Regions from separate parts of the Piscibacillus salipiscarius genome, predicted to be linked through region 4. Evidence: riboswitches for the same ligand, from Rfam matches in the RefSeq annotation. Region 4 holds a riboswitch; each other region holds the start of a gene.
The links. A riboswitch is a leader RNA that binds a small molecule or an ion and turns the genes downstream of it on or off. The one in region 4 is predicted to bind S-adenosylmethionine.
Positions count from the first base shown of each region.

Region 1: it holds a riboswitch for S-adenosylmethionine, as region 4 does, so the genes downstream of both, ACFSW4_RS07900 (methionine ABC transporter ATP-binding protein) here and ACFSW4_RS13055 (methionine ABC transporter ATP-binding protein) in region 4, are expected to answer to the same signal.
Region 2: it holds a riboswitch for S-adenosylmethionine, as region 4 does, so the genes downstream of both, metK (methionine adenosyltransferase) here and ACFSW4_RS13055 (methionine ABC transporter ATP-binding protein) in region 4, are expected to answer to the same signal.
Region 3: it holds a riboswitch for S-adenosylmethionine, as region 4 does, so the genes downstream of both, metX (homoserine O-acetyltransferase MetX) here and ACFSW4_RS13055 (methionine ABC transporter ATP-binding protein) in region 4, are expected to answer to the same signal.

Region 1 covers NZ_JBHUMZ010000019.1:183,634-191,194, forward strand. The annotation lists gene ACFSW4_RS07895 (methionine ABC transporter permease) at 1-306, opposite strand, end outside; gene ACFSW4_RS07900 (methionine ABC transporter ATP-binding protein) at 296-1,312, opposite strand; SAM riboswitch class I at 1,402-1,517, opposite strand; gene ACFSW4_RS07905 (MBL fold metallo-hydrolase) at 1,804-2,751, opposite strand; gene ACFSW4_RS07910 (alpha/beta family hydrolase) at 2,867-3,487, shown strand; gene ACFSW4_RS07915 (nuclear transport factor 2 family protein) at 3,556-3,918, shown strand; gene ACFSW4_RS07920 (substrate-binding domain-containing protein) at 3,955-4,410, opposite strand; gene ACFSW4_RS07925 (LysR family transcriptional regulator) at 4,417-4,836, opposite strand; gene ACFSW4_RS07930 (citrate/2-methylcitrate synthase) at 4,946-6,028, shown strand; gene ACFSW4_RS07935 (helix-hairpin-helix domain-containing protein) at 6,236-6,646, shown strand; gene ACFSW4_RS07940 (amino acid ABC transporter ATP-binding protein) at 6,647-7,369, opposite strand; gene ACFSW4_RS07945 (amino acid ABC transporter permease) at 7,370-7,561, opposite strand, start outside.
Region 2 covers NZ_JBHUMZ010000044.1:11,522-19,082, reverse strand. The annotation lists gene ACFSW4_RS12535 (hypothetical protein) at 1-433, shown strand, start outside; gene ytkD (RNA deprotection pyrophosphohydrolase) at 464-937, shown strand; gene pckA (phosphoenolpyruvate carboxykinase (ATP)) at 1,165-2,745, opposite strand; SAM riboswitch class I at 3,063-3,172, shown strand; gene metK (methionine adenosyltransferase) at 3,322-4,521, shown strand; gene asnB (asparagine synthase (glutamine-hydrolyzing)) at 4,598-6,508, shown strand; gene ACFSW4_RS12510 (hypothetical protein) at 6,538-6,708, opposite strand; gene ACFSW4_RS12505 (MazG-like family protein) at 6,813-7,103, shown strand; gene ACFSW4_RS12500 (pentapeptide repeat-containing protein) at 7,131-7,561, shown strand, end outside.
Region 3 covers NZ_JBHUMZ010000025.1:69,579-77,139, reverse strand. The annotation lists gene ACFSW4_RS11690 (CynX/NimT family MFS transporter) at 1-170, shown strand, start outside; gene ACFSW4_RS11685 (putative RNA methyltransferase) at 184-1,002, shown strand; gene ACFSW4_RS11680 (hypothetical protein) at 1,005-1,736, shown strand; gene ACFSW4_RS11675 (DUF362 domain-containing protein) at 1,890-2,126, opposite strand; gene ACFSW4_RS11670 (VOC family protein) at 2,788-3,156, opposite strand; gene ACFSW4_RS11665 (MBL fold metallo-hydrolase) at 3,265-4,116, shown strand; SAM riboswitch class I at 4,233-4,342, shown strand; gene metX (homoserine O-acetyltransferase MetX) at 4,438-5,475, shown strand; gene ACFSW4_RS11655 (O-acetylhomoserine aminocarboxypropyltransferase/cysteine synthase family protein) at 5,499-6,818, shown strand; gene ACFSW4_RS11650 (homoserine dehydrogenase) at 6,818-7,561, shown strand, end outside.
Region 4 covers NZ_JBHUMZ010000047.1:1,974-9,534, forward strand. The annotation lists gene ACFSW4_RS13050 (methionine ABC transporter permease) at 1-148, opposite strand, end outside; gene ACFSW4_RS13055 (methionine ABC transporter ATP-binding protein) at 138-1,166, opposite strand; SAM riboswitch class I at 1,259-1,365, opposite strand; SAM riboswitch class I at 1,478-1,587, opposite strand; gene ACFSW4_RS13060 (TlpA disulfide reductase family protein) at 1,676-2,098, shown strand; gene ACFSW4_RS13065 (thioredoxin family protein) at 2,090-2,401, opposite strand; gene ACFSW4_RS13070 (toprim domain-containing protein) at 2,404-2,763, opposite strand; gene gcvH (glycine cleavage system protein GcvH) at 2,895-3,278, opposite strand; gene ACFSW4_RS13080 (arsenate reductase family protein) at 3,357-3,713, opposite strand; gene ACFSW4_RS13085 (acyl-CoA dehydrogenase family protein) at 3,980-5,764, opposite strand; gene ACFSW4_RS13090 (acetyl-CoA C-acetyltransferase) at 5,785-6,960, opposite strand; gene ACFSW4_RS13095 (3-hydroxyacyl-CoA dehydrogenase/enoyl-CoA hydratase family protein) at 7,007-7,561, opposite strand, start outside.

The sequences.
Region 1 (7,561 bases), on a different contig from region 4:
GAAAAACACAAGCGGAACGACAGCCGCCGCAGTCCCAATAGATGTTCCTACTATGAATCTAGTAACTGGCAAAATGGCAACGAGTAAGATAATGAATGGGACTGACCGAAATATGTTTACAATGACATTGAGTACATTAAAAACAGGTCCATTTTCTATAAGCCCACCCTCTCGAGTAACGACTAACGCAATGCCGAGTGGTATTCCAATTAAACATGCTAGAGCTAGAGATATAAACACCATTAGTAACGTTTCATTTGTTGCTTCAGCAATTCTTGGCCACATTTCAATAATATTAACGTCCATCTGACTTCACCTCCTGGATGATCACTTGTTGTTTGATATATTCTAATGCTCTTTGGATCTCATCATCATCACCTTGGAATTCGACGATTAAATTCCCGAACGGTGAGTCCTGAAGTTCCGTAATTTGGCCGTAAAGCACGTTCACTTCTAAGTCAAATTGTTTCGCTACATTGGATAAAACCGGCTGACTTGCTGATCCGTCCGTGAACGTCACACGGTAGATATAGCGTGTTTCAACTTGGTCTAAAATAGATTTTGGTATTTCGTCATTCATCACTGTCTGAACAAATTTTTGTGTTGTCGGATGTTTTGGTTGTGAAAATAGGTTAAAAATCGATCCCGCTTCAACCACTTTTCCATCCTCCATCACGGCTACTCGGTCACAAATTTCCTTAATAACATTCATCTCATGCGTAATTATTAAAATAGTTATGTTGTATTCATCACGAACTTTTTTTAATAAATTAAGAATGGATTTTGTTGTTTCAGGATCAAGAGCAGATGTTGCTTCATCACAAAGTAAAATACTTGGCGATGTCGCTAAAGCTCTAGCAATTCCGACGCGCTGCTTTTGCCCGCCAGATAACTGGTCAGGATAATGATTCGCGCGGTCGCTTAAACCAACGAATTCGAGTATTTCATTGACCCTTTCTTTGACTTTTCTTTTCGGTGCCCCAGCAAGCGTAAGTGGAAATGCGACATTGTGAAACACCGTTTTCGTCTCGAGTAAATTAAAATGTTGAAAAATCATTCCGATTCCGCGCCTAATGCTACGAAGTTTTCCTGATGATACTTGAGACATATCTTGGCCATCAATTAAGACTTTTCCAGAACTCGGTCGTTCTAATTGGTTCACAAGCCTAACTAACGTACTTTTACCTGCACCACTGAAGCCAATCACGCCAAAGATTTCACCTTTTTGAACCTCTAAATCTACCTGATTAACCGCCTTAAATGATGTTCCTTCGTGGTCAAATGACTTGGTGACTTGATCAAATCGAATCATCTATGTACCTCCTAAACAGTAAAAAACCCTCTCCCCTTATCCAATAGGAATAAGAAGAGAGGGTTGCCATCGTGTATGTAGCCCAGCTCTTCTTATCTTTCAAGCATTCACGACATACTTGCTGGAATTGGCACAGTGTCTGATCGTCATCAGACCCGCTGCCGAGGTTTCAAAGGGCCAGTCCCTCCACCTCTCAGGATAAGAAGAATATATATTTCGGTTTTCGTTATTTAATTTGTGATGTTATCCATCATAATCTGAATTTTAATCACTGTCAATATTTTTTTAAAAATTATGTCGAAGCTATTCCGTTTGGGGTATACCAACAACAAGGATATCTACCCCGTTTTTCAGTTGATCTACCCCATTTAAAAATATATCTACCGTGAAATTTGTCGACGGAGTAAAAAACGCTTTTTAATCCACCCTATATAGCGAGATACTAACCGAAAGATAAAAAACTCCGCTCAGTGCGAAGTTTTTTCTAGTATTTATTTACTCTTAGAGAGATAATCTACAATTCCCATGGCGCATACTTGAAGATCTAAGCTTAAATACTTATAAACCGTATGGCTGCTTGGTATGTTGTGTTCAACTAGATGCGTTGTGACAATATTGCTTAAACCATCTTCTACAAGTTTAGTTTTTTCTTCAAAAGAAGCATTAGGATGATCTTCAAAAACCTTTTCCCCAACCCCAACAAAACGCGGTAACCAAAAACGGATTTGTTCATACACATGTTTCGGGTCTCGAGACCTACCGAAGTGACCGAAATATATTTGATCCACATTTAGGTTTTCAATTTTCTTAAGTGATTTTAGCATAGCGTCAGGGTCGAATTGATTTGGTGATGTCGATGGTAAAACAAAGTTTAGCCCTTCTGCTTGAGGATAGTGAACCCCTATCGTATCACCAGTAAAAATGCCGTTACTTAATGAATCATGGATACTTAAGTGATGCTTAGCATGACCAGGAGAGTCGTAGAACGTAAGCACTCTTCCTCCTATATCTAGTGTGTCACCCTCACCCTTCTCCACTAAACGTTCTTCAGGAACAGGTACGATTGGATCAAACAGTTCATCAAACTGATCACCATAGACTGCCTTAGCCCCTGCAATTAATTTCGCCGGGTCTGCTAGGTGCCTTTTACCTTTTGGGTGAACGTAAACTGTCGCATTTGGACAATGTTCTAAAAAGAGCCCTACACCGCCCGCATGATCTAAATGAATGTGAGTTACAATAATGTGCTTTACATCTTTAGGGTCAAGATTTAAATCTTCAAGCCCTTTTAACAAGTGAGGAACAGACGGGCTCGCACTCGTCTCTACAACCGTCAGTTCATCTGCGTGTAAGACGTAAGCCCCCGTACGTTCTGGCATACTTAAATCATATAAATCTATCAACGTCATATCATTACCTAAATCAATTGGATGTGTCATAATAACCTCCTGTTTGTTTAGTTCTCTATTAAACCTACTTCGATTTATAATAGAAAAAACCTTCTTTTTTTAATTTCAGATAGTAGTATAATAACGATAAAAAGGACTGAAAAATATGGAATTTATTAAAGATCATGTATTCTCAGAGGAGCGATCAATCTCATACACGCTATTAAAACAAAAAAGCCACAAACTTGCTATTGTATTGCCTGGCGCTGGGTATACAAGTCAGGCCCCATTACTTTATTATTCTACTGGTTTGTTTGTGAGTAAGGGGTTTGACGTTCTTCATGTGAATTATTCATACTCGGAAAATCAGCTTAAACAAATAGGTGCTGAAGGGTTGGGCCAAGATGTCAAACGAGTCATTAATCAAGTTGTTCAATTTTACGATGAAGTGATGGTTTGCTCTAAATCATTAGGAACTCTAGCTTTATCTCAAATTGTAGATGATTATAAACCCCAACTGTGCATCTGGCTTACCCCACTTCTGCAAAGGGACGATGTTTTCCATTGTCTTAAAATTAGTGAATTTGCAGGCCTTGTTGTTATTGGAGACCAAGACCCTTGTTATATAAAAGAACGCTATTCTGAATTAGAGCATAACCCTAACTTAAATATGACTCTAGTGAGTGGGGCTAATCATAGTTTGGAACTACAAGACAAGCACCCCACTGAGTCTATCAACATCTTAAAAAAATACCTTGCTCAATTAGAAGGAATACTAAATGCCTAATTATTTGACCTGTTTGGTTTAAAAACTTAAACTAAAATAATAGTAATTTTGGTAAAAGGAGTGATCGTATGGCTACAGAACGCCAACAATTCTTCGAAAAATTTAATGAAGCGTTCATGACGGGTGATCTTGAGTTTATTTTAAACAGTGTAACAGATGATGTACGATGGGAAATGGTCGGCGATGACATGATCGTAGGTAAAGAAGCACTTAAAGAGGCTTTAGGTGGTATGAACACGAATGACACGTTTAAATTAAACATTCATCATACGATCACTCATGGAACAGCTGCCTCTGTGAATGGTGTGATCACCTTCACTACCAATGAAGGCGAAGATAAAAAGTACGGCTTTTGTGACGTTTATCAGCTCAACAGCTTTAAATCCGGGAAAATTAAAGAGCTTACATCCTATGTAGTTGAAATGGATTAACAAAAAGGCTTTTGCGAGGTTTCGCGAAAGCCCTTTTTATTGAAACTGGAATTGTGACACAAAATCTATAAATTCTGCTTCTAACGTATGATCGTATTTCGTGATAGCATATGTACTTACAATTGGTAATTTTAATTCAGGAAGATCTACTTGCACAATCCTGCCCTCCAGCACTTCCCTTCTAATGGTTGACTTCGGTAAAAAAGACACCCCAAGTCCACTAACAATGAATCGTTTCGTAATATGGTTCTGCGATACTTTCATTGTTTTGGTGCGTGGGAAAAGCGTCTGAATATCAGAAAGTAATGACTCCCAATAAACGGGATGATTGTGCGTTAGAAGGTAATAATCCTGTAGAACGTGCTCTGCCATTAGCCCAGGCGCCACCTCAGCATCGAACCCATCATGTGGTACGCAAAGAACAACTGGATCATCGTAGAGCTTATGTTGATGCAGCTGATCATCTTTAGTTTTTTGTAAAGTAAATCCGATATCAACCTATTCACTCATTACAGCATCATCAATTTGATTAGACTCCATAATTTCCACAGAAATTTCAACTTCAGAGTGATTCTCTAAATACTTCTTCAAAACAAAAGGCATGATCGTGTCAGCTATGAGTGGCGAGATGGCAAGTTTTAGACTTTTTCTATAGCCTTGCGCATACGACTGAATCTTCTTCAGCCCTTCTTGGTGTAATTCGAGTAATTGACGTGCTTGTTTTAAATAGATTCTTCCTTCTTCTGTTAACCGAACAAATCGTTTCCCACGTTCTAAAAGCGACACACCGAGTTCTTTTTCAAGAGACTTGATATGAACGGTCACTGTTGGCTGGGAGACATATAAAGCTTCAGATGCTTTTCGAAAATTCCCTAATTCCGCTACCGTGACAAACGTCTTCATCCATGATAGTTCCATATTTCGCACCTACCATTAATATTTTTAATTAAATTAATTAAATATATTTAATTTTATTAATTAATATTACATCATATACTAAAAGTAGACAATGTAAGGAGGTATGAAGATGATCTATAAAGGACTAAAGGGAGTTGTGTGCACAGAAACGAAACTTAGTAAAATTGATGGAGAGCGCGGGAAACTCATCTATGCTGGTTACTCAGCTAAAGACCTTGCCATATCTCGTTCATTCGAAGAAGTTGCATACTTATTTTGGTACGGTCAGTTACCAAATGAGAAAGAATTTAAATGGATTCAGGATCAATTTAAGGACAATCGAGAATTACCGTTTCATTTAAAAAACATCATCAAAAGCTTGCCACCATCACTAGAGATGCTTGATGTACTAAGAACTGCCATTTCAGCTGTAGAAGTAACATCTAATGAGAGGCCTTCTATTGACGATTCGATTAAGCTTACTTCTCTTATTCCAAGTATAATCGCTTATCGTTTGCACGCATTAGGAGTTAGATCATTTCCAAGTATACAACGTGATTTAAATCATGTGGCTCACTACTATTACATGGTGACAGGAAGGGAACCTAAGCAAGAATATATTAAACCACTTGAAACGTATATGATTTTGACCATGGAACACGGGTTAAACGCATCAACCTTTTCAGCCAGAGTCACAACTTCAACCGAATCTGATTTAGCATCTAGTATCGCATCAGCTATTGGCACAATGAAAGGTCCGTTACATGGCGGTGCACCGAGCGGGGTTATAGAATTCTTGAATGAGGCTTCTCAATCTGACGATATTTCAGATTTAATTCGGCATAAAGTTAAAAGTGGGGAAAAGCTCATGGGCTTTGGTCACAGGGTCTATCAAACATTGGATCCACGCGCTATGGCTTTAAAACAAATCGTTCATGAAAATCAGAAAGCTGACAAGTGGTTTGAGTTAGCGTTGAAAGTAGAACAAGTTGCGATTGATGTACTAGCTGAACTAAAACCCGGAAGAAACCTTTATACGAATGTAGAATATTATGCAGCCGCCGTCATGAAAGCTCTAGACATTGATTCATCGTTGTTCACTGCTACTTTTACAGCTAGCCGAATAGTTGGTTGGACTGCCCACGTAATAGAGCAACGGCAAGATAACACCATTTTTAGACCAAAAGCTAAGTACGTAGGACCAACATTATAGAAAGCTTACCTGCAGGTTCACATGTTTTTCCTGCAGGTTTTTTTGAGTTTACCTGCAAGTTTTAATCTTTCTTTTAAAACAATTTGAATCTAATTTCAGACGATTATTAAACTTTTAGATAATTATACATATTTTTCTGTTACAATTGTGTTAAATTGGGAAAAAAGGATAATATAGGATTAAGGAAACTAAAACTGAGGTGGTTCCATGTCCATTAAGCTTGATTTAACAGACTTAGAACGTCGTAAACTAAGAAGTGCCAAGATTAAGATTGCGGATCTTCATTTGCTCCGTCCTGATGAATTAGCTAAAGCCATTCAGTGCACTGCTGAAAGGGCTAGGTTTTTGACTGGTCTAGCGACGTTCCAGCAAATCCCTTCCATTGGTTACCGAATGGCTTATAACTTAGTTTACTATTTATACATCTACACTCTACACGAAATTAAAGATCATGATCCCCAAGAATTGTTTGATTGCCTGGAGCAACGAGCAGACGAGAAAATTGATCCATGCGTTGAGGATCAGATTCGTTGCGTTGTTTACTACGCCAACCACCCAGATAGCACCAAACAATGGTATGATTTCACCGAGCAACGTAAAGCTGACCGGCTAGCTTAATTAAAGAATTTTACTTAAGAATGATTGAGTACGTGGGTTTTGTGGGTTATCAAAGATTTGATTCGGATCGCCTTCTTCCATGATGACACCTTCGTCCATAAAGAATACGCGATCGCCAACTTCTTTCGCGAAGCCCATTTCGTGTGTTACAACAACCATTGTCATACCTTCATTAGCTAAATCTTTCATAACTTCTAGCACATCACCAACTAACTCCGGGTCTAATGCAGAAGTAGGCTCATCAAATAACATGACTTTTGGGTCCATCGCGAGTGATCTCGCAATCGCGACACGTTGCTTTTGCCCACCTGATAAGCTTTCTGGATAAGCCTCGGCTTTATCACCAAGACCCACTTTTCCTAATAACTTAGCTCCGTATTGTTTAGCTTCCGCTTCAGGCATGCCTTTAACTTTAACAGGTCCAAGCGTCACGTTTTCTAAAACCGTTTTATGTGGGAATAAATTAAAGTGCTGGAACACCATTCCGACTTGTGAACGCACTTTATTGATATCCACTTTGGGATCCGTTAATACATCTCCGTCAATTTCAACTTCTCCAGAAGTCACATCTTCTAATAAATTTAAACAACGTAAAAACGTACTTTTACCTGAGCCAGAAGGTCCAATAACGCATAATACTTCTTGAGATTTTATTTCCGCATCGATCCCCTTTAGTACTTCATTGTCACCAAACGATTTGTGTAAGTCTTTAACGGTAATCATTTATACATCAAGCTTCCTTTCTACATTACGTAAAATAATTGATGTTGGAATGGTAATAATTAAGTAAAAAATACAAACCATGATTAATGTTTCAAAAATTTCAAAGGTTGAATTATAATACTGTTTTGCCATATAAAGTACTTCACCAACAGCAATTACCGAGAATAATGATGTATCTTTTAAACTGATAAT
Region 2 (7,561 bases), on a different contig from region 4:
TTCAAAAGTAGCTTTAGGACAAGCTAAAATTACTAAGGAACAGCAGGAACTAACAAATAAACAGGTAAAACAAGTATTAAACCAATTTATGAATCATTTAATTCAAGAGACAAATGATCAGTATCAAGTGGTAAACTATCAGTCACTTGAAGAATACAAATCTAGTTTTAAAGGTATGGCAAATTCAAAGGTAGTAGATTTCTATGTTGATGAAATCTATTATGAAAAAGGACAAGCCCTTTACCTTAAAGGAATGGATTTACCACCATGGTTCGAAGAGGAACAAGAATTTAGTAAAGAGTCATTAGATCACAACACTTATCGCATTACTCAAACAAACCAATCAGACCTTTACGGGAATTATAGAATTATCGTCGATCTAAAATTGAATGAAGACGGCGAACCGTATATAATAAACGTACAATACCAATAATTCTCGAACACAAAGGAATGGAACCATTGCGTGGAAGTATTCAAGGACTATTATAACAACACAGTCAAATTAGTAATTGGAAAAGAAGCATTCTCTAAACAACCGAAGCATGTATGGGTGATTGCCCGTCATAAAAACCAGTGGCTTTTAACCAAGCATGGTGACCGCGGAATTGAGTTTCCAGGCGGTAAGGTTGAAGATGGAGAAATAGCTGAAGAAGCAGCTATTCGCGAAGTTAAAGAAGAAACAGGTGGTTTAGTTTCCGAACTTTACTTTATCGGCCAGTACTATGTCGATGGTAAAGGAGGCGAAATTATTAAAAACATCTATTTCGCCGATGTGGATGTTTTAGAAAACGAAGATCACTACTTCGAGACGGAAGGTCCAGTGTTATTGGACCAGCTCCCTAAGAACATTAAGCAGGACAAGCGTTTTAGCTTTATGATGAAAGACCAGGTTCTGGTCAAAGCGATGAAAATAGTTAAAAAACGGTTTTTATCATAGCACTCGATGATATCGGGTGTTTTTTATTTGGGCAATGTCTCAAAGAATATTGCTTATGTCTCATAAATGGCCCCGAATGTCTCATAAATTAAACTCAATGCCCATTTTCGACAAGGTTCGATTCCTAAATTGAACATTAAATGTCCCAAAAACAATAATTAGTGTCTCGAACTATATAACTTTTGACATAAAAAAGACGCTCCAAAGTTGGAACGTCTCAAGAAATATTATTTATATGTTGGACCAGCTTGACGTATATCGTCTGTCACGTGGTCGAATTTCTTAAAGTTGTCGTGGAACTTACTTGCGAGTTCTTTTGCCTTATGGTCATAAGCGTCTTTGTCATTCCAAGTCTTCTTAGGATTTAACACGTCACTTGGAACACCAGGACAGTGCGTTGGGATGGCTAAACCAAAGAATTCGTCTTTAGTCGTTTCAACGTTATTTAACTCACCCTCTAATGCCGCTTGAACCATAGCACGTGTGTATCCTAATTTCATGCGGCTTCCTTCGCCATATGAACCACCAGTCCAGCCAGTGTTAACTAAGAATACTTGAGCGTCATGCTCATCAATTTTCTCACCTAACATTTTTGCATATTCAGCTGCAGGAAGAGGTAAGAATGGTGAACCAAAGCATGCTGAGAATGTAGCTTCAGGCTCTGTTACTCCACGCTCGGTACCAGCTAATTTACTCGTATAACCACTTAAGAAATGGTACATCGCTTGTTCTTTAGTTAGTTTACTGATTGGAGGTAATACTCCGAATGCATCAGCTGTTAAGAATACGATTGTATTTGGATGGCCAGCAATACTAGGTTCAATAATATTATCAATATGGTCAATCGCGTAAGCTGCACGCGTATTTTCAGTTAAGCTTGTGTCATCATAATCAGGTAAGCGCGACTCTTCATCAACAACAACATTTTCTAAAACAGCTCCGAAACGAATTGCGTTATAAATCTGAGGTTCTTTCTCTTCAGATAGGTTCACGCATTTCGCATAACAGCCACCTTCGATGTTGAAGATCCCGTTTTGTGACCATGCATGCTCATCATCACCAATTAGACGACGATTTGGATCAGCTGATAACGTTGTTTTACCTGTACCAGATAGGCCGAAGAATAACGCAACATCACCTTCTGCACCAACGTTTGCTGAGCAGTGCATTGGTAGCACATCTTGTTTCGTTGGTAGCATGTAATTCATCACAGAGAAGATGGACTTCTTAATTTCACCAGCATATTCTGTACCACCAATTAGTACAATGCGATGTTTGAATGATACGATTACAAACGCTTCAGAATTCGTGCCGTCCACTTCAGGGTCTGCTTTGAAGTGAGGCGCAGATACAACTGTAAATTCTGCGTTATGATCACTTAGTTCTTGTTCAGTAGGTCTAATGAATAACTGATTCGCAAACAGGTTATGCCATGCAAATTGAGTCACAACCTGAATAGGTAAACGGTACTTCTCATCAGCACCTGCAAAACCATTAAACGTAAAAATTTCATCTTGTTCAGATAAGTAATCAGTTACTTTATTGAAAAGGTTTAAGAAAATATCTTCACTGATTGGTTGGTTAACAGAACCCCAATCCACCTGATCTTTTGTCTCTTCATCTTCGACAATAAATTTATCTTTAGGCGAACGACCTGTATATTTACCAGTCGTAGCACGCACAGCACCAGTTGATGTTAGAAGACCTTCTTCTCTAGAAAGAATACGTTCTACTAAACTGGCAATCGGCAAATTCGCCTGATTATTTTTATGTTGAGTAAGCTGGGATACGGACGCTTGAACATTCATCGTTTTCACACCTAACCATCCTTTACAATACAAAATTTATCATTTTATAAGTTTATTTGTTTAATAGTATAACACATTTATTTTAATAAACCATACTAATTAAACATTTTTTCAAAATTTCTTTTTGACGTCCTTTATTATAAATTAAAACTTAAGCCTGTCATAGTGATAAGGTTATAGTTTTGTGAACTGTTTTTTAACATTAAAATATAAGCAATAATAAACTATATTTTATAAATTATGCAGCGAGGTGAAGTTGGGGCAATATCCATTGACACTCGGGGCGTTTCAAGTTATTATAAATCAGAACGGTATATCTCTTATCCAGAGTAGTGGAGGGAACAGGCCCTATGAAACTCAGCAACCATCACATGTTGTGACAGGTGCTAACCTGATGCAGGGGAAGTAGTCCCTTGAACGATAAGAGTGAAAGGCCATGAACGATGAACCTTTCCTCGCAAAGTGGAAAGGTTTTTTCTTTGTTTTGGTTAGAATAAAAAGTAAACGGATAAAATGTTGCTTTTCACATAATAAGAGAGCCGTTGAAGAAGATCTAATCGAGGAGGAAACGATTATATGACACATCAACGTCGACTATTTACTTCCGAGTCCGTAACGGAAGGGCATCCAGACAAAATCTGTGACCAAATTTCGGATGCCATTTTAGATGAAATTTTAAAAGAAGATCCAAATGCGAGGGTGGCATGTGAGACCACAGTTACGACAGGTTTAGTACTAGTGACAGGTGAAATCTCAACCACGACATATGTGGACATCCCGTCTATTGTAAGAGAAACGATTAAGGGAATTGGTTATACACGTGCCAAATACGGGTTTGATGCCGAAACTTGTGCCGTGCTAACTTCTATTGATGAACAATCAGCAGATATTGCGCAAGGTGTCAACGAAGCATACGAAAAACGCGAAGGCAGTATGACTGATGAAGAAATTGAAGCAATTGGAGCTGGAGACCAGGGGCTCATGTTCGGTTATGCAACAAATGAAACAAAGGAATTAATGCCACTACCGATCTCATTATCACATAAGATTTCAAAACGTCTTAGCGATGTGAGAAAATCGGGCGAACTTGATTACTTACGTCCAGATGGGAAAACTCAGGTTACTGTTGAGTACGATGATGATGGCAGGCCAGAGCGAGTGGATACGATTGTCATATCTACACAACACCATCCGGAAATTGAACTTAAACAAATTAATGATGATTTAATTGAACATGTCATTCGTCCCGTTGTTCCAGAACACTTAATCGACGACGGCACAAAATACTTCATCAACCCTACAGGACGATTCGTCATTGGAGGTCCTCAAGGTGATGCTGGCTTAACTGGACGTAAAATCATCGTTGATACTTACGGCGGATATGCTCGACATGGCGGCGGAGCATTTAGTGGTAAAGATGCAACGAAAGTAGACCGTTCAGCAGCTTATGCGGCACGTTACGTTGCGAAAAACATTGTAGCTGCGGGTCTTGCAGAAGCGTGTGAAGTTCAACTAGCTTATGCTATTGGTGTTGCGCAGCCTGTATCAATCTCAGTGAACACATTTGGAACGGGTAAGGTTAAAGAATCCGTTATGGTCGAAGCCATTCGTGAAACATTTGACCTTCGCCCAGCAGGAATCATTAAGATGTTAGACTTAAGAAGACCAATCTATAAAAAGACAGCAGCTTATGGTCATTTTGGACGAACAGATGAAGATTTTACTTGGGAACATACTGACCGCGTTGAAGATTTAAAAAAATTTATAAATAATTAACGCATATTGTGACAAAACTTACCTTATAAACGTCTATATAATGAATTTAATATGACTTTATAAGGAAGTGTTGTCTGTGTGCGGTTTTATTGGACTAGTAAATAAAGTACCTAGTGAACCGAAGGACGTTTTTAAACAAAAGCTAAAGCGCGCAAATCAATTAATGACTCATCGAGGACCAGATGATGAAGGTTATTATGTTGACTCGTATGTATCATTTGGTTTTAGAAGATTAAGTATCATTGATTTAGAAGGTGGGCACCAACCATTATCCTATGAAGATGAGCGATATTGGATGGTGTTTAATGGTGAGATTTATAACTATGTAGAATTAAGAGAACAATTAATAGAAGAAGGTTACGTGTTTTCAACCGAATCTGATTCAGAAGTGATTTTAGCGTTATTTTCTAAACATCGTGAGGAAGCCTTTAATAAGCTTAGAGGGATGTTTGGAATTTTAATATGGGATAAGCAGGAAGAAGTCCTGTTTGGAGCAAGGGACCCGTTTGGTATTAAACCATTATTTTATTCAACTAAACCAGAAGGGACTTACTTTGCATCTGAGAAAAAATGCTTACTTAGTTTAATGAATGATGACCACGAACTTAATGTGGAAAGTCTTCAGCACTATCTAAGCTTTCAATTTGCGCCTGAACCTTATACGTTAACGAAAGACGTTTATAAAGTTGAGCCTGGTCATTATTTTAAGCTCAATCCAGGTGAGACGCCAGTTTTTCATAAATACTATCAAGTTGATTTTAAACCAGTTAACATGGAAAAACAGAAGCTAATCTCTAATATTCAAGATTCATTAGTAGACTCTGTGAATAAGCATATGCGTAGTGACGTTCCGGTGGGTTCATTCCTATCTGGAGGTATTGATTCGACGATCATGGTCGCACTCGCAAAAGAGGTGAATCCTGGTCTTAAGACGTTCTCTGTTGGTTTTGAACGAAATGGGTATTCAGAGGTTGAGGTAGCTAAAGAATCAGCTGAAGCATTAGGTGTAGAAAATATTTCTTATACGATTACTCCAGATGAATTCGTATCAAGACTACCGAAAATTATTTGGCATGCTGATGATCCACTAGCTGACCCAGCCTGTGTACCTCTTTACTTTGTTAGCCGCGAAGCTAGTAAACACGTAACAGTAGTGTTATCTGGTGAAGGGGCAGATGAATTATTCGGCGGATACAATATATACAGGGAGCCACAGTCTCTTGAAGTGTTTAACTCGATTCCTAAACCAGCTAAAGATCTTCTTGGAAGAGTCGCGAATGTATTACCTGAAGGGGTTAAAGGCAAAAGCTTTTTAATGCGAGGAACAACACCGTTAAACGAGCGATATATTGGTAACGCAAAAATGTTTGAAGAAGCAGAAAAATCTTCATTACTTAAAACTTACAACAGCGCATTTCCATATCAAAAAATTACGGAGCCTTTATATGAACAAGTGGCAGATCAACATCCTGTCACACAAATGCAGTATGTCGATATGCATACTTGGATGCGCGGAGATATCTTACTAAAAGCCGACCGAATGACGATGGCTCATTCATTAGAATTACGCGTGCCATTTTTAGATAAAGAAGTTATGAACGTCGCAAGCCAAATACCAGTTGACTATAAGATTGCGAACGGAACGACGAAATCCATTTTACGTGAAGCGGTTCAAGGAATCGTTCCAGAACACGTCTTAAATCGTAAAAAATTAGGATTTCCAGTACCCATCCGTCATTGGTTAAAACATGAACTCTATGACTGGGCGCGCAATCTAATTATAGATAGCCAGACAGACCATTTGTTAAATAAAACGTACATCCTTAATTTACTGGATCAACACTGCGCTGGAAAATTAGATTACAGCAGAAAAATTTGGACTGTCTTAATGTTTATGCTATGGCACCAAATTTTTGTAGAAGGTGTATACAAACAAGAAGACCTCGTTCAAGATCAAAGCTTTACGCAACAAAGGATGTCATCATAAGGGAAATGAGCATTGAGTAAGAAACAAACTCAATGCTCATTTTTATTTGAGCTATTATTCGGGATGGCTGCAATTAGCCCAATAATATTTAGTAAAAATCCAATAATGATAAAAAAGTTCTGACTAGAAGTACCTTCAACAATAGTTGAGCCGAAAATCATTAAGCTTAAACCAAAAATCATGATTCTAATTGACGTCATACATTCACTCCTTACTCGGGTGATCCTCCTAGAATAATTTAAATTTTATCATATTCTTTTGGAATATTGTGTTAACATTTAGGTAGTGATTAAGGAGTGGTGATATGGAACTCTTATTAAATGAGATTCAGCAATTAAGCCAAAGAGAACCAAAGACAATCGAACAAATGGCACTGAAATTGGCAGAAGAAGCGGGTGAAACAGCGCAAGCCGTACTATCCTATCAAGAAGCAAGTGGTAGCGGATATAAAGGTTTAAACCTGGAGGATGTGAAAGAAGAATGTGTGGATGTATTACTCGTTACGTTGTCGTTGTTCTATCAAATTAGTGATGAGGATGAGTTACAAAAACTACTCAGTCAAAAACTTAGAAAATGGGAAAGTAAAATAAATTAAAATATTATTTTTGGGAAGTGCCTAGTAATGTCTGTTGACTTTAAATCGGATTGTAGTAATTGTTTTGGATTATGTTGTGTAGCATTGCCTTATGGAAAATCTGCTGACTTTCCATTTAACAAAAATGGTGGAGATCCATGCCGTCATTTATGTTCAAATAACTTGTGTGCGATACACGACCAATTGAGGCAGAAGGGCTTTCAAGGTTGTGTTTCTTATGAATGTTTTGGAGCCGGTCAACACGTTTCACAATCACTTTATAATGGCAAAGATTGGCGTGAAGATGCTGAACGTGCAGAAGAAATGTTTACTGTATTTCCTCTTGTTCAACAACTGCATGAGATGCTTTGGTATCTAGAGCAAACTCTTACGTTAGTCGAAACACAATCGATCCAAAGTCGTTTGCAAAAGGTTTATGATGAAACATTTGAACTTACTATAAAAAAACCATATGAGAT
Region 3 (7,561 bases), on a different contig from region 4:
CAATTGGTTATTTGTTAGCGGCAGTTGGCCCATTTACGGTGGGGGTCATTTTTGACGTGTTTAGTTCATGGACACCATCTTTAATCCTGTTTATTTTAATAGCGACAGCAATGTTCTTAGCTGGACTTGGAGCAGGAAGAGACCGCTATGTAACCGCAGAAGAGACATAATGGAGTGTTTTAAGTGAAGAAAGTCGATCGTTTTAAATCTTACATGAAAAATAGTGAGCAGTTATTTAGCTGTCCGATTTGCGCTGCTTCAATGGTAGTTGATGACAACCATATTGTGTGTAAACAAAATCATTCTTTCGATATTGCAAAGAAAGGCTACATCAACATGATGACGCAGCCTGTTCACACGAAGTATGATAAGGATCTGTTCGAAGCTCGTTATCAATTCATTCAGCACGGTGTGTACAAGCCATTGCATGATAAGATCTCTGAATTGATTGGGCAGCGTCAATCGGTAATCGATTTAGGCTGCGGAGAGGGCTCACATTTGGCAAAGATCACGGAGCTAGTTAACCACGATATGATTCGAGCAGGGCTTGATATTGCCAAAGAGGGTGTGATGACGGCTTCGAAATATCATCTTGATGCGATCTGGTGTGTCGGAGATTTAGCTCAAGTGCCATTTAAAGATTCTAGTTTTGATGTCGTGCTTAATATTTTATCTCCAGCTAATTATGGTGAGTTTAAACGCTTGTTATCAGATGATGGGTTCGTAATAAAAGTTTTTCCGAACAGTGGATATTTAAAAGAGTTACGCGAAGCTTTTTACAACAATGAGGAATATAGCAATGAAGAGACAAAGAAGCGGTTCAAAGAGAGCTTATGTGATATCCAAGAAGAGAGACTTACTTATCAAGCACCTATTTCTGCTGAATTAGTTCCGTTTTTATTAAAGATGACACCTTTAACTTGGAATTTAAATGAACGAGTAGACCTTGAATTAAAAGAAGTGACAGTGGATGTAGATATTTTAGTTGGTAGAGGAGGGTAAATGTGAAACAAGTTTATGCCTATGAACGTGTTAGTGATTATGAGAAGTATGAGAAAATGACTCAGAGAATGAAGGATTTACTTAAGCCTTATCAATTTAAATTAGAAGCAGAATATCATTTAAAAGAGTTACCGAAAGCAATTGTCTGGACAACAACTGAACTTGCGACAGAAACATTTTCACAAATTCCGATTCCTGCATATACCAATAGGGATATAATTTACTTTGCTCCTGATTTGGAGGAATGGAAACGTCTATTCCTAGATCAATTAAAAGATAAGAATTTACCAGAGGTTCGTCGTTATTATAAAACAATATCTGAAAAGCATGTTTTAGCCATACTAGCACATGAATTAACTCACCATATTGATTTATTTCCTGATGAATTTGATGATGAACGTGATGATAGTATTTGGTTTGAGGAGGGTATGTGTGAGTACTTACCTCGTAAATTTTTGTTTTCAGAAGAAGAATTTGATCAGTTTGTAAATATTGAAGGCAAGTTAGTAGAAGTTTTCTCAGATCAATATGGAGGGCACTCATTAGATGATTTTGGTGCTAAATCATATGAGGGCAGTTTAACGAGTATAATGTATGATTATTGGCGAAGTTTTTTAGCTGTAAAACAATTGGTAGATAGGCACAATGGAGATGCAAGGTTAGTATTAGATCAATACAATGAATGGCACCTGAATGGGCGAAAAATATCGTTAACAAAGTTTTTTTCAATTTAATTGTTTAAAACTCTTTAACAAATAGGTGGGACAGAAAACAAATGAGTATTAGTGTTATTTTGAGTTAGCTAAAAAAATAAAGACGAATATTAGGAGTACTTTACCCAAATATTCGTCTTCTTCTAGGTTAAGACATGTTTTATCCCAGCCTCTTTAGCTTTTGAAAAATTCTTCAGCTTCTTTTAAATATTTTTCTTCCCCTGGCATAAGGTCAAAGTCTTCGACGATGGCTGCGACTGGGCATGCAGACACGCACGCGCCGCAGTTAATACATACATCAGGGTCTATGTAAAATTGATCCTTACCTTCTTCAATGCAGTCTACGGGACATACTTCCACGCACTCTGCTGCTTTTTCTGTTTGGCAAGGACTTGTAATGACGAATGCCATAATAGTTCCTCCTTTTATACCTTCAATTATAACGATAATCATTACGATTGGGGGTTGTCAAAAGATTGAACTATGGTAATTCGTACATTTTTATTAACTACCTGACAAGTGCACTGTTCGTTTCTATAAAAATTAATATGATAAAACAAGCAGTAAATAGAATTGTTAGATACAGCTAATCCTCACCAATCACCCTATATGGGCACTATGATGTGAGGTAACGGGTGAATTCAAATGAGCTATCACTTCCCTGGTTCTGCAGTCGTCCTCCTCCAAGACGGCAAGTACGTGAATCCCTCTCATTTTCGTAAATTAAAATGGTCCCTCTAAACATTTAGTCGGTTGTAAAAAGAGAAAAAGATTCCTTCAACTGATTTAACATTCACTGCTATGCAAGAGGGCTTAGGAATCTAAGTCCTCTTGTAATTTATTTATAAAAAGGGAAGTTACGTTCATAGAAGGAAGAAATCCGTTCATAGATCTAGGAGCTACGTTTATAGAATCCCAAGTTACGTTCATAGTAAGCAGAGAACCGTTCATAGGAAAGAAAGTTACGTTTATGGAAAGGGAAAAACCGTTCATAGAAAGAAAACTTACGTTTATAACAGTGTCCTAGAAAATTAAAAAACAGCATTTTCGAGTGAAAATGCTGCCTCTCTAATTAATCCTGACAAACCATCAACAAGTTGCCGTCTAAATCTTTAAAAACAAAAAATTGGTCAAATTGAACATCTGTGACTAGTTCAATACCATTCTCTTTCATAAATTCATACGATTCATGAATATCATCTGTTGCGAATTGAATAACAGGTGCTTTTAGAATTGGTAAGGCTTCACCCTCTTCACGCCACGCTGGCATAGAGTCAAGGATCACACCAGTTCCCTCCATTTCTGCAACAAATAGGTGACCTTGATGAAATTCACCCTCACTTAAACCAAGGTACTTAGAATACCACTCTTGGGCTTTTACGACATCTTCAACAGGGATAAACACAACATTCACTTTATTTTTGATCGGGGTTTTAATCATGCCTAATCTCTCCTTTCATAGAATAGTATTCGACCATTAGTCAATTTTTTCCTCTTTTTCATAGTTCATTAAATATCGTTCATACTAATATTTAAGGAGGTTGATGTGATGGATCGTGAGATGAATTATGGTTCTGATTATAAGTTTATTCCTGCAACATCAATTGGTAGCGGAAAGGGAGTGGAGTTACTTCCGGATTTATACTGCCATACAATTCAAATCGTGAATATCGCTATTGTGGGTAGTAAAGATTCATTTGTATTAGTCGATGCGGGGATGCCGAATTCTTCAGATGATATTATTCAAATTGTTGAAAAGAGATACGGAGAAGGCGCTAAGCCAAATGCGATCATTCTTACTCACGGACATTTTGACCATGTAGGAGCTATTATTGAGCTGATTGAAAAGTGGGAGGTTCCAGTCTATGCTCATCCACTTGAGATACCATACCTAACTGGGCAGAAGAGTTACCCTGAACCAGATGCTTCAGTTGAAGGCGGGTTAGTAGCGAAAATGTCACCTTTTTTCCCGAATGAACCTGTCAATCTGGGTAAACATGTTGAGCCACTTCCGAAGAATGGCACAGTCCCTTATATGGACGGGTTCAGTTGGATTCATACGCCAGGCCATTCACCAGGTCATGTGTCCTTTTTTAGGGATGAAGATGGTGCTTTAATTGTGGGTGATGCGTTCGTGACGGTGAAACAGGAAAATTTATTCGATGTTATGATGCAAGAGCAAGAGTTTAGTGGTCCGCCGCGTTATTTAACAACAGACTGGAAGGCCGCTAAAGAATCTATCATTAAATTATCTAAGCTGCACCCAACCATTGCAGTCACGGGGCATGGTGTTCCGGTATACGGTCAAGAATTGACAGACAAACTTAATCAACTCGTGCGTAACTTTGATCAAATCGCCGTTCCCGATTATGGGAAATATATTGATCCTGATTTTCATTAAAATATAGGAATAAAAATAACTTAACGGAATATTCTTTTAACATAATAATTTATATTGACAGCTTGATAGGACCGTGCTAAGATATCAATTAATTCAAAATTTAATAATTTTTAAAACTCTTATCCAGAGTGGCTGAGGGACTGGCCCGATGACGCCCGGCAACCTTCAAACAGCGGTTTGAAAGGTGCTAATTCCTGCAAAGCAAGTGTGCTTTGATAGATGAGAGGGACCATTATATTAGATGTCGTATATTCTGGCCTCTCTGCTCAAAGCAGGGAGGCTTTTTTAGTTTCTTAAAAAGGTTTGGAAGGAGGGATGGTTATGAGGTATCAAACAGGAACGGTAACTATTCCGAACTTTAGTTTAGAAAATGGTGAGCAGTTTCGTGAGGTTGAGCTTGCTTATGAAAGAAGTGGTCCTGAAAATGCACCAACTATTCTAGTTTGCCACGCATTAACCGGTAATCAATTTGCGGTGGGTACAGATTCGAAGCCTGGATGGTGGAGAGGGTTAATTCATGAAGGCGGATATATTGATACTCGTTATTATCAGGTCATAGCATTTAATGTGTTAGGCGGATGCGATGGTTCTACTGGGCCAGGTTCCGTAGGAGCAGATGGTGAACCATACCAAAATAATTTTCCATCATTAACGGTAAGAAATTTAGTAGAAGTTCAATTTGTTGCGCTTAACATGTTAGGCATTGATCACTTAAAGGCTGTAATCGGCGGCTCGCTTGGTGGTATGCAAGTATTAGAATGGGGACTTATGTACCCAGATTTTATGGATGCGATATTTCCAATTGCGGTCACCCCAACGTTTAGCGACTATGCGATTGCGTTTAATCACATTGCTAAGCAAGCTATCAAATATGACCTTAAGAATAGCAGCCAACCTGAAAATGGTTTGAGCTTGGCGAGAATGGTCGGAATGGTGACATATCGATCAAATGAATTATTTAGTAAAAGGTTTGCGAGAAGTCAGGTAGAAGGTGAGTTTGATGTTGAATCTTACTTAGACCATCAAGGGGAAAAATTAGCAAAGAAATTTAACCCTTATAGTTATTTGAGATTACTCGACGTCATGAACAGTCATGATATTACAAGAGGCCGAGGTAGTTATCAAAATGCGATACAACGCTATGACGTTCCAGTCTTTGCGTTAGGCTTTTCAAATGACTTACTTTACCCGCCAGATGAGTTAAAAAGGTTTGTCATGGATATTGAAGATGCTGGGGGTTATGCTGAATTCTGTGAAGTAGATACGATGTTTGGTCACGATGGGTTTTTAGTTGAATTTGAAAAGTGGGGACCATTTGTTCAAGACAAATTATCATCATTGATGGCAAAAGCCGTTTAAATACAAAAAAGGAGCGATTGTAAATGACTGAGGAGAAAAAATATCGATTAGAAACAGTGAGCATTCACGGAGGGTTAGAGGCAGACCCAGCGACGGGTTCAAGAGCGCTGCCTATTTATCAAACGAACTCTTATCAATTTAATAATACCGACCATGCGGCTGATTTGTTTGCGTTAAAAGAGCAAGGTTTTATTTACACGCGTATTGGAAATCCGACGGTAGGAGCTTTGGAGGAACGTGTAGCTCAGCTTGAAGGCGGTGTGGGTGCATTGGCACTATCAAGCGGGATGGCAGCGATCTCAACAGCTATTTTTAACATCGCAGAAGTGGGCGACGAAATTGTTTCGGCGTCAACATTATATGGTGGTACTTATAATTTGTTTTCAACGACGTTACCGAAGCATGGGATTAAAACGCATTTTGTGGACCCGAAAGACCCTGAGAATTTTAAAGAAGCGATCACACCTAAGACGAAGGCTATTTTTGCAGAAACAATCGGAAATCCAGGACTTACGGTTTTGGATATTGAAAGAGTGGCTGAGATTGCACATGAAGCTGGAGTGCCGTTAATTGTCGATAATACATTTGCGACGCCATATTTATGTCGCCCGTTTGATTTTGGAGCAGACATTGTCGTTCACTCAGCGACGAAATGGCTTGGAGGTAATGGCACGACCCTAGGTGGAATTATAGTTGATGGCGGTAAATTTGACTGGAACACAGATAAATTCCCAGGATTTACTCAGCCAGACCCGAGCTATAACGGAATTGTGTATGCTGAGGCCTTACCTGAAGCGGCTTTTATTACAAAAGCACGTGTTCAGTTACTGCGTGATACTGGTGCAGCACTAAGTCCTTATAATGCTTTTCAAATTGCACTTGGGATTGAGACATTGCATGTTCGTTTAAAGGAGCATGTCGCCAATACACGTATGGTAGTCGAGTATTTAGAAGCACACCCTGGTGTTGACTGGGTGTTATATCCTGAGCAAGAAAGCCACCATTCTTCTGAACTCGTGAATAAATATCTCCCTAAAGGTGCAGGTTCAGTCGTGGTGTTTGGCATTAAAGGAGGCCGCGAAGCAGGAGCAGAGGTCATCAATAACGTAGAGTTATGGTCACACTTAGCAAATGTCGGCGATGCGAAAAGCTTAATTATCCATCCTGCGAGCACAACTCACCAACAATTAAGTGAAGAAGAAATTAAATCAACTGGTGTAACTGAAGATCTTATCCGTTTATCTGTTGGAATTGAGCATATCGATGATTTGTTGGGTGACCTCGAACAGGCGATTGAGATTGCGACTGGTGAAACATCTAATAAGGAATTCGTGAAGGCGTGATGCGTCCGATTAAAGTCGCTATTTTGGGTTTTGGAACGGTGGGTAGTGGCGTTTATGAGTTGATAGAGACCAAGCAAGATCTGCTTGAGCAACTTCTTGGGGGACCAGTTCGCGTGGATGCAGTTTTGGTTAAAGATGTTGGGAAAAGCCGAACAATTCATGATGACGTTCTAGTTACTGATGACTTCAGTGAGATTTTAAGATTGCCTGAATTGGATGTAGTGATCGAAGCCATAGTTAATGTAGAGCCTGGTTATACGTATTTGAGAAGGGCGATTGAAGCTGGACTTTATGTCGTGACGGCGAACAAGGAGCTTTTTGCAAATAAAGGCTTTGAATTGAGGCAGCTAGCTGAAAAGAGGGGAGTAAAGGTGTGCTTTGAAGCGACTGTTGCGGGCGGCGTACCGATTATTGGAGCTCTTAAGCAATTACTTAGATTCAATCAAGTTGTGAAGGTTGAAGCGATTTTGAACGGAACGATGAATTATATTTTGACGAAAATGCGAGAAGATCAGGTGTCATTAGAAGAGGCATTGCTGCAGGCTCAACGTTTAGGATATGCAGAAGCTGACCCGGCAAATGATGTTGAGGGATTTGATGTGCTGTTTAAGGTTGTGATTTTATTAGAGTTATTAACTGGAAGGAAAATTGACTGGGATCTAGTGCGATGCTCTGGGATTAGTGACATAACTCCTGCTGACATCAGTCAAGCATCGGTTCGTGGTGAGCGCATCAAGCATGTT
Region 4 (7,561 bases):
TCCCTTTCTCAGTTAAAAACAATAAAAGACCTAATAAAATTCCAAGAATCAATGTGCCAATCACTGAAATAATCGTCATGTATAAAGTTTCGTAAGTGGCTGTCCACATTTCATCCATTTGTACATTTGGAAATAAATCAGTCAACATCTTGAATCACCTCAACTTCCACACCCGATGACTGAATATAGTTGATCGTTTCGGTGATAACCTTTTGATCGCCACTAATCTCAACATAAAGCGTTCCATAAGCTCCTTCTTGAGTTGGCGAAATGGAACCTTGTAAAATGTTAATGTCAACAACGTACTTTCTTAATACATCTGAAATGAGTGCCCGCTTTGCATCATTACCGATGAAGTGAAGTTTAACCACTTCGCTATTTGAATCGTTAGTGACGAATCGATGTAAACCTTCTTGGTTATGCTCGAGTGGACTGAGTTGCTGCACAAAGCGCTTAGCAGTTTTAGACTGCGGTTTCACAAATACATCTAACACGTCACCTTGTTCAACGACCTTGCCTTGATCCATAACAGCTACGCGGTGACAAATTTTCTGAATCACATGCATCTCGTGAGTGATCATGATAATCGTTAAGTTTAGTTTTTTATTAATAGATACAAGAAGATCCAAAATATCATCCGTTGTTTCTGGGTCTAATGCAGAAGTTGCCTCATCACAAAGTAAGACGTCTGGATCATTTGCCAGCGCTCTGGCAATCCCAACGCGCTGCTTTTGACCGCCACTTAATTGAGATGGATAAGAATTTTCTCTTCCCTTCAGACCAACAAGCTCGATTAATTCAGATACTTTCTCTTTACGTTCTGATTTTGAAACACCCGCAATTTCAAGCGGGAAAGCAATGTTCTCAAACACTGTTCTTGACCAAAGCAGATTAAAGTGCTGAAAAATCATCCCGATTTTCTGGCGCTCTTTACGAAGCTTGCCTATATTTAAGCTTGTAATATTGGTCTGATTAATCGTAACGTCCCCGTTCGTTGGTTCCTCTAAGCGGTTAATCAATCTAATGAAAGTACTTTTCCCCGCGCCACTGTAACCAATGACACCGAAAATCTCACCTTTATCTATGTTAATAGACACATCATCGACGGCTTTAACTTCTTGATGTTTTGTTTTAAAGACCTTTGACAATCCTTTAATTGAAATCATGTAAAAATCTCCCTTTAACCCTTTTAATCATTAATGATTTAATCAGTAAAAAGACCTTTCCGTTCATAAGAGAACAGAAAGGTACATCCGTTCTCTTATCTACCAAAGCATCATACTTTGCAGGAATTAGCACCTGTCAGGAACACCTGATGGTTGCCGGGCTTCGTAGGGCCAGTCCCTCCACCTCTCTGGATAAGAGTATTATTTGTATATTTTTATATATAAATCATCTTAGTGAATATTCTTAGGACGAAAAATAAAAAAGCCCTTTTCATGCAAGCGCAAGAAAAGAGCCGAATTCACCGTCACTTTTCTTATCTTGCAATGAATCTCTTCATTGCTGGAATTAGCACCTGTTAGGAATATCCTAATGGTTGCCGGGCTTCGCAGGGCCAGTTCCCTCCGCCTCTCTGGATAAGAAATCATGTTTTATTAATTTGATTGATTTTTATGTTAGCATGGTAATGTAGACAAGTCAATAATAAAATCTTATTAAAGGATGATCAACAATGAAAGCACCAATTTTCGAACTTCCTTTCCTAGATAGTCCTAACCAAACATTTAATTTAGAAGATGTATTAGGAAAAAAAGTCGTTCTAATAACTTTTTGGGTGTCATGGTGCCCTGACTGCGCTCGTGACCTTCCTAAAAAAGAGCAGTTCTATAAAACATCTCGCAATGATGAATTAGAAATGCTGACGATTAATGTTACGAGTCGTGAGCATGGTGAAGAAGAAGCGCTAAAATATCAGGAACAATTTTTAACAGAACCTGTTCTAAAAGATAACGGACGAGAAGTTTATGACCTATACGAATGTGAAGGTGTTCCAACAACCATCATTATAGATAAAGAGGGACAAGTCGTTGGACATTTTGGAGATCAAGCTGAATTCGTCTCCATCGTTCATAAATTAAGCGAGGCCTTAAACTAAGTAAGGCCCCATTTCTTTCAATAAGTATGGAACAGAATGAAATGTGTACAATCGATCTTTAAGCTCGCCTTGTCTAAATACCATCAAGCATGGAACGCTTGTCACTTCATGTGCTTGCACCCAGTCAGGTGCTAACGTTGCATTAAGTTCATAAAATTTATCTTGTTCTAAAGTTTCTTCAATATATTCAAGCATTCGCCGAGCTACTTTACACGTCCCGCAGAAAGGACTATTCACAAACACGATGTGATAGTCCTTTTTTTGGGTTATAAAGTGAGCTTGTTTCTGGCTTATTTCAATCACGATTAAAACCCTTTCAAGTACTCCGTTTTGACTTTCATATTAGCTGACAATAATAAAGATGCTAACACATTCTCAGGTGCATCCTCAACTTCGCGGTACTTTTTATCAATATAAATGTTCTCAGCATGGGATAGCTCTTGATTTAACATTTTTCGTAACTTTTTACCAGGCTCATCCGTATCGGTGAAAATATACACATCTCGTTCGAACAATTGATAATCATCCACAAGCTCTTCAAGTGCGTCAATACCTAAAGTTCCAAATGTACAAAGTATAAAAACATCTTCATCATCTAAGATCTTCTGAATCTTTTTACGATCCTGTTTACCCTCTACAATTAACACTCTCGGTAATTCATCCATGTCATCACCATCTATCATCATTGAGCGACATTTCGCTTAGTATTATTTATATTCTCACCATTTTATTTAAACTAGTCATTATGTTTAGATATAAGAAAAGCCGACCCAATAGGATCAGCCTTTTTTCGAGATTACTCAGAATCTGTCATTTCTTGATATTCATCTGCGTCCATTAAGTCATCTAGCTGAGAATCGTCACTTAGTTCAACAACAACCATCCAAGCTTTTTCGAATGGTGATTCGTTTACTAATTCAGGACTATCTTCAAGCTCTTCATTAATTTCAACAATCTTACCTGAAACTGGAGCGTAAAGCTCAGAAACTGTTTTAACAGATTCAACGCTACCGAACGGCTCATCTAATTCTAGTTCGTCTCCTACTTCTGGTAGTTCAACGAATACGATGTCGCCTAGTTCATCTTGTGCGAATTCTGTAATTCCAATTCTAACTTTGTCTCCTTCAACTTTTACCCATTCGTGTTCTTTAGAATAACGATACTCTTTCGGTAAGCTCATTTCTTAACCCTCCAACTTTTCAATATCTAAAGTTAATGATACAACAAAATACTGATTTTTTACACAATATTAATTAAGTTATTTCCAAGTTTCCTCAAAAGTTTCTTCTTTGAACCCGACTGTTACGTTTTGGCCATCTGTTACAATCGGCCGCTTGATCAACATTCCATCTGAAGCCAAAAGTTCGGTCATCTCATCTTCAGACATACCTTTTAACTTGTCTTTAAGTCCTAGCTCTCTGTACTTTTTCCCAGACGTGTTAAAAAACTTTTTGGCTGGAAGCTCGCTTTTCTGAATAAAACTCTTTAACTCCTCTTGAGACGGAGGATTGTCAACAATATGTATGGAATCATACTCAACTCCATTTTCATCTAACCATTTTAACGCTTTACGGCATGTCCCGCATTTCGGGTACTGATAGACTTTTAAACCCATGAGAGCACCTCCTAATTGGTATCATAACATAAAAATTTAGGATTCGGATATTTAAAGTGTTGCTATTGAGGTTTAGTTATTAGCGGATTAGCTTTCTTTAGCTGTGTTTCGTCCTCTTATGGGCGTTTATCCCATTCCTATAGGTGTGTTTCGCTTCCCTATGGGTGTGTTTTTCCTTTCCTATGGGTGTGTTCCACATTCCTATGGGTGTAACTCACTCCTATTAAAAAACAGCCGGGAGCACACCCGGCTGTTTACCTTATAAATTAAACAACATATTTTTCAGCGTCGATAATCGCAGCTGCGATTTCACGCTTCTTCTCAATCACGTTAATTGGATCGTGACGAGTAAGCTTGCGAAGTGCACCTAGCATCATGCGTAGGCTGTCACCTTCATCGCTTGCGATTAATGTTTCTTTCGCGTGAGCTTCAATGCGGTTAAACGCTTCTTGTACGTAAACTTGAGTTAAGTTAAGTTTCTGCTTGCTCTTCTCAGAACCAGCGCTATCTAATGATTTTTGCGTACGTAGAATCGCTGATTCCATGTTATAAATCTCAGCAGCAACGTCTGCAATGTTCACTAATAACTCTTGCTCTTGCTCAAGCTTTTCACCGTATTTCTGAGCTGCAATACCTGCTACTAATAAACCAATTTTCTTAGCATTCTTAAGTAGGTAGTATTCTTGCTCAAGTGGCTCATCGCCAACAGGTTCAGGCATCATTGTCATGAGTTCTTCTTGTAGGCCTTGAGCTTTTTGTAATAAAGGAAGTTCACCTTTCATGGCCTTCTTCATGAAAGTTCCAGGTACTAGCATACGGTTGATTTCGTTTGTACCTTCGAAAATACGGTTGATACGCGAGTCGCGGTACATACGCTCAACTTCATATTCTTGCATGAAGCCATAACCACCGTGGATTTGAACTGCTTCATCTACTGCAAAGTCTAGTAATTCAGTTGCCATATATTTGTTCATGGAGCACTCAATTGCGTATTCTGCGATACTTTTCGCAACTTCATTACCTTCGTTAAGCTGCTCTTTCGTAAGGCCGCCTAAACGCTGTTCGAATAAACCAACTGTACGGTAAACTGCACTTTCGTTTGCATACGTGTTTGCCGCAACGCTTGCTAGTTTCTCTTGAATAAGACGGAATTTAGAAATTGGTGTGTTGAACTGTTTACGCTCATTAGCATATTTAGTTGCCACTTCAATCGCGTGCTTAGCGCCACCAACGCCGCCAATTGCTAGCTTGTAACGTCCAACGTTTAGGATGTTGAATGCGATCACGTGTCCGCGACCAATTTCGCCTAAAACGTTCTCAACTGGTACTTCAGCATCTTCTAAGATTAAGGTACGAGTAGAAGACGATTTAATACCCATTTTCTTCTCTTCAGCACCTGTTGATACGCCTGGGAATTCACGTTCAACGATAAATGCTGTGAATTTCTCGCCATCAATTTTCGCATAAACAACGAACACATCTGCGAAAGCAGAGTTGGTAATCCACTGTTTTTCTCCGTTTAATACGTAGTGAGTTCCAGCTTCATTTAATTTCGCTGTCGTCTTTGCACCTAATGCATCTGATCCAGAACCTGGCTCAGTTAAGGCATAGGCTGCTAATTTTTCACCCGTTGCTAAAGCAGGTAAATATTTTTGCTTTTGCTCTTCATTTCCGAAAAATACGATTGGAAGTGAACCAATACCAACATGTGCACCGTGTGTAATTGAAAAACCACCAGCTAGTGACATTTTTTCAGTAATTAGTGAAGACGTGATTTTATCAAGCTCTAAACCACCATATTCTTCAGGAACATCTGCACCTAATAGACCAAGTTCCCCTGCTTTCTTTAATAAATCAACTGACTTATCAAACTCATGGTTTTCTAAGTTATCAATCACTGGCCATACTTCATTCTTCACATACTCTTCAGTCGTTCTCGCAATCATCTTATGTTCTTCAGTAAAATCTTCAGGCGTTAAAATATCTTCAGCCTTCACATCTTCGACTAAGAAGCCGCCACCCTTAAATACTTTTTCAGTTGTTTCACTCATTTTAAAATCCCCCTTGGATATTAAAGTAATTCAAATACTCCAGCAGCGCCCATGCCGCCGCCAATACACATTGTTACGACACCATATTTCACATCACGACGCTTCATTTCGTTCATAAGTGAAATGGTTAGTTTGGTACCCGTACAACCTAGTGGGTGACCTAAAGCAATTGCACCACCATTGACGTTAACAATATCTTCGTTTAAGCCAAGCTCACGAATAACTTGTAACGACTGAGAGGCGAACGCTTCATTTAATTCGAATAAGCCAATGTCATCTAGTGTTAAACCTGCTTGTTCTACAGCTTTTGGTATGGCTTTTACAGGACCGACGCCCATGATTTCAGGCTCTACACCTGCTACCGTAAATGAATGGAACTTTAAGATTGGTTTAAGTCCTTCTTTTTCAGCCTTTTCACGATCCATCACTAAAACAGATGCCGCGCCATCACTCATTTGTGATGAGTTACCTGCTGTAACACTTCCTTTTACATTAAATGCAGGTTTTAGCTTTCCTAGAATATCTTTTGTCGTTCCGGCACGTACACCTTCGTCACGGTCAAGCGTAACTGTTGTTTCTTTTACTTTGTTATCAGGACCTAGCTCACGGTTTGTTACCTTAACTGGAACGATTTCGTCATCAAATTTACCTTCTTGTAATGCTTTCGCAGCACGTTCGTGACTACGAGCAGCGAATTCATCTTGATCTTCACGAGATACACCAAAACGTTGAGCAACTTCCTCTGCTGTATGCCCCATTGACATATAATAACCAGGAGCGTTCTGAACCAACTCAAGGTTTGGTTTAATCACATGGCCTCCCATCGGAATTAGGCTCATTGATTCAGCTCCGCCTGCTATAATCGCTTCACTACCTCCGACCATAATACGTTCAGCTGCATAAGCGATACTTTGTAAACCTGATGAGCAATAACGGTTGATGGTAATACCCGGTACATCATTAGGTAGTCCAGCAAGACCTGCAATATTACGTGCCATGTTCATCCCTTGTTCTGCTTCTGGCATCGCACATCCCATGATCACATCGTCAATCGGTCCATCATAGTTGTTTGCGCGTTTTAATGTTTCTTTAACCGTAAGCGCTGCTAGATCATCAGGGCGTGTATTAGCAAGTGTTCCTTTTTTCGCTTTACCTACAGGTGTTCTGGCACCCGCTACAATAACTGCTTCTCTCAAAATGGTTCCCCCTCTTCTATTCGAGATTTAACTCTTTAACGAACGATTAGTTACGTAATGGTTTTCCTTTTAATAGCATGTGCTGCATACGCTGCTGAGTCTTCGCTTCACCAATTAAGCTTAAGAACGCTTCACGCTCTAAATCAAGTAAGTATTGTTCATCAACTAACGTTCCGTATTTCAGACGACCGCCTGCTAGAACAAATGCTAGTTTCTCAGCAATCTTAAGGTCATATTCAGATGCATAGCCACTGTTTGCAAGTCCTTTTGCACCAAGTAGCATCGTTGCGTAACCCGCTTCACCAACAACTGGTACTTTTTCACGTTTTGGCGGGTTAAAACCAGCGTTGTGTAAGCTTAAAACTTTTTGCTTAGCATCATGAATTAAGTGGTCTCCATTTACGCTAATACTGTCTGTTCTTTCATCTAATAAACCGTTTTCAAATGCTTCAGCGGCAGATGTAGAAACTTTAGCCATTGCAATCTTTTCGAATACATCATTCGTTACTTTCTGAAGGTCAAAATCTACGCCTTCAGGAAGCCCTTTAAGCTGCTGAATATAGTATTCTTTGTTACCGCCACCACCAGGAATGAGGCCGAC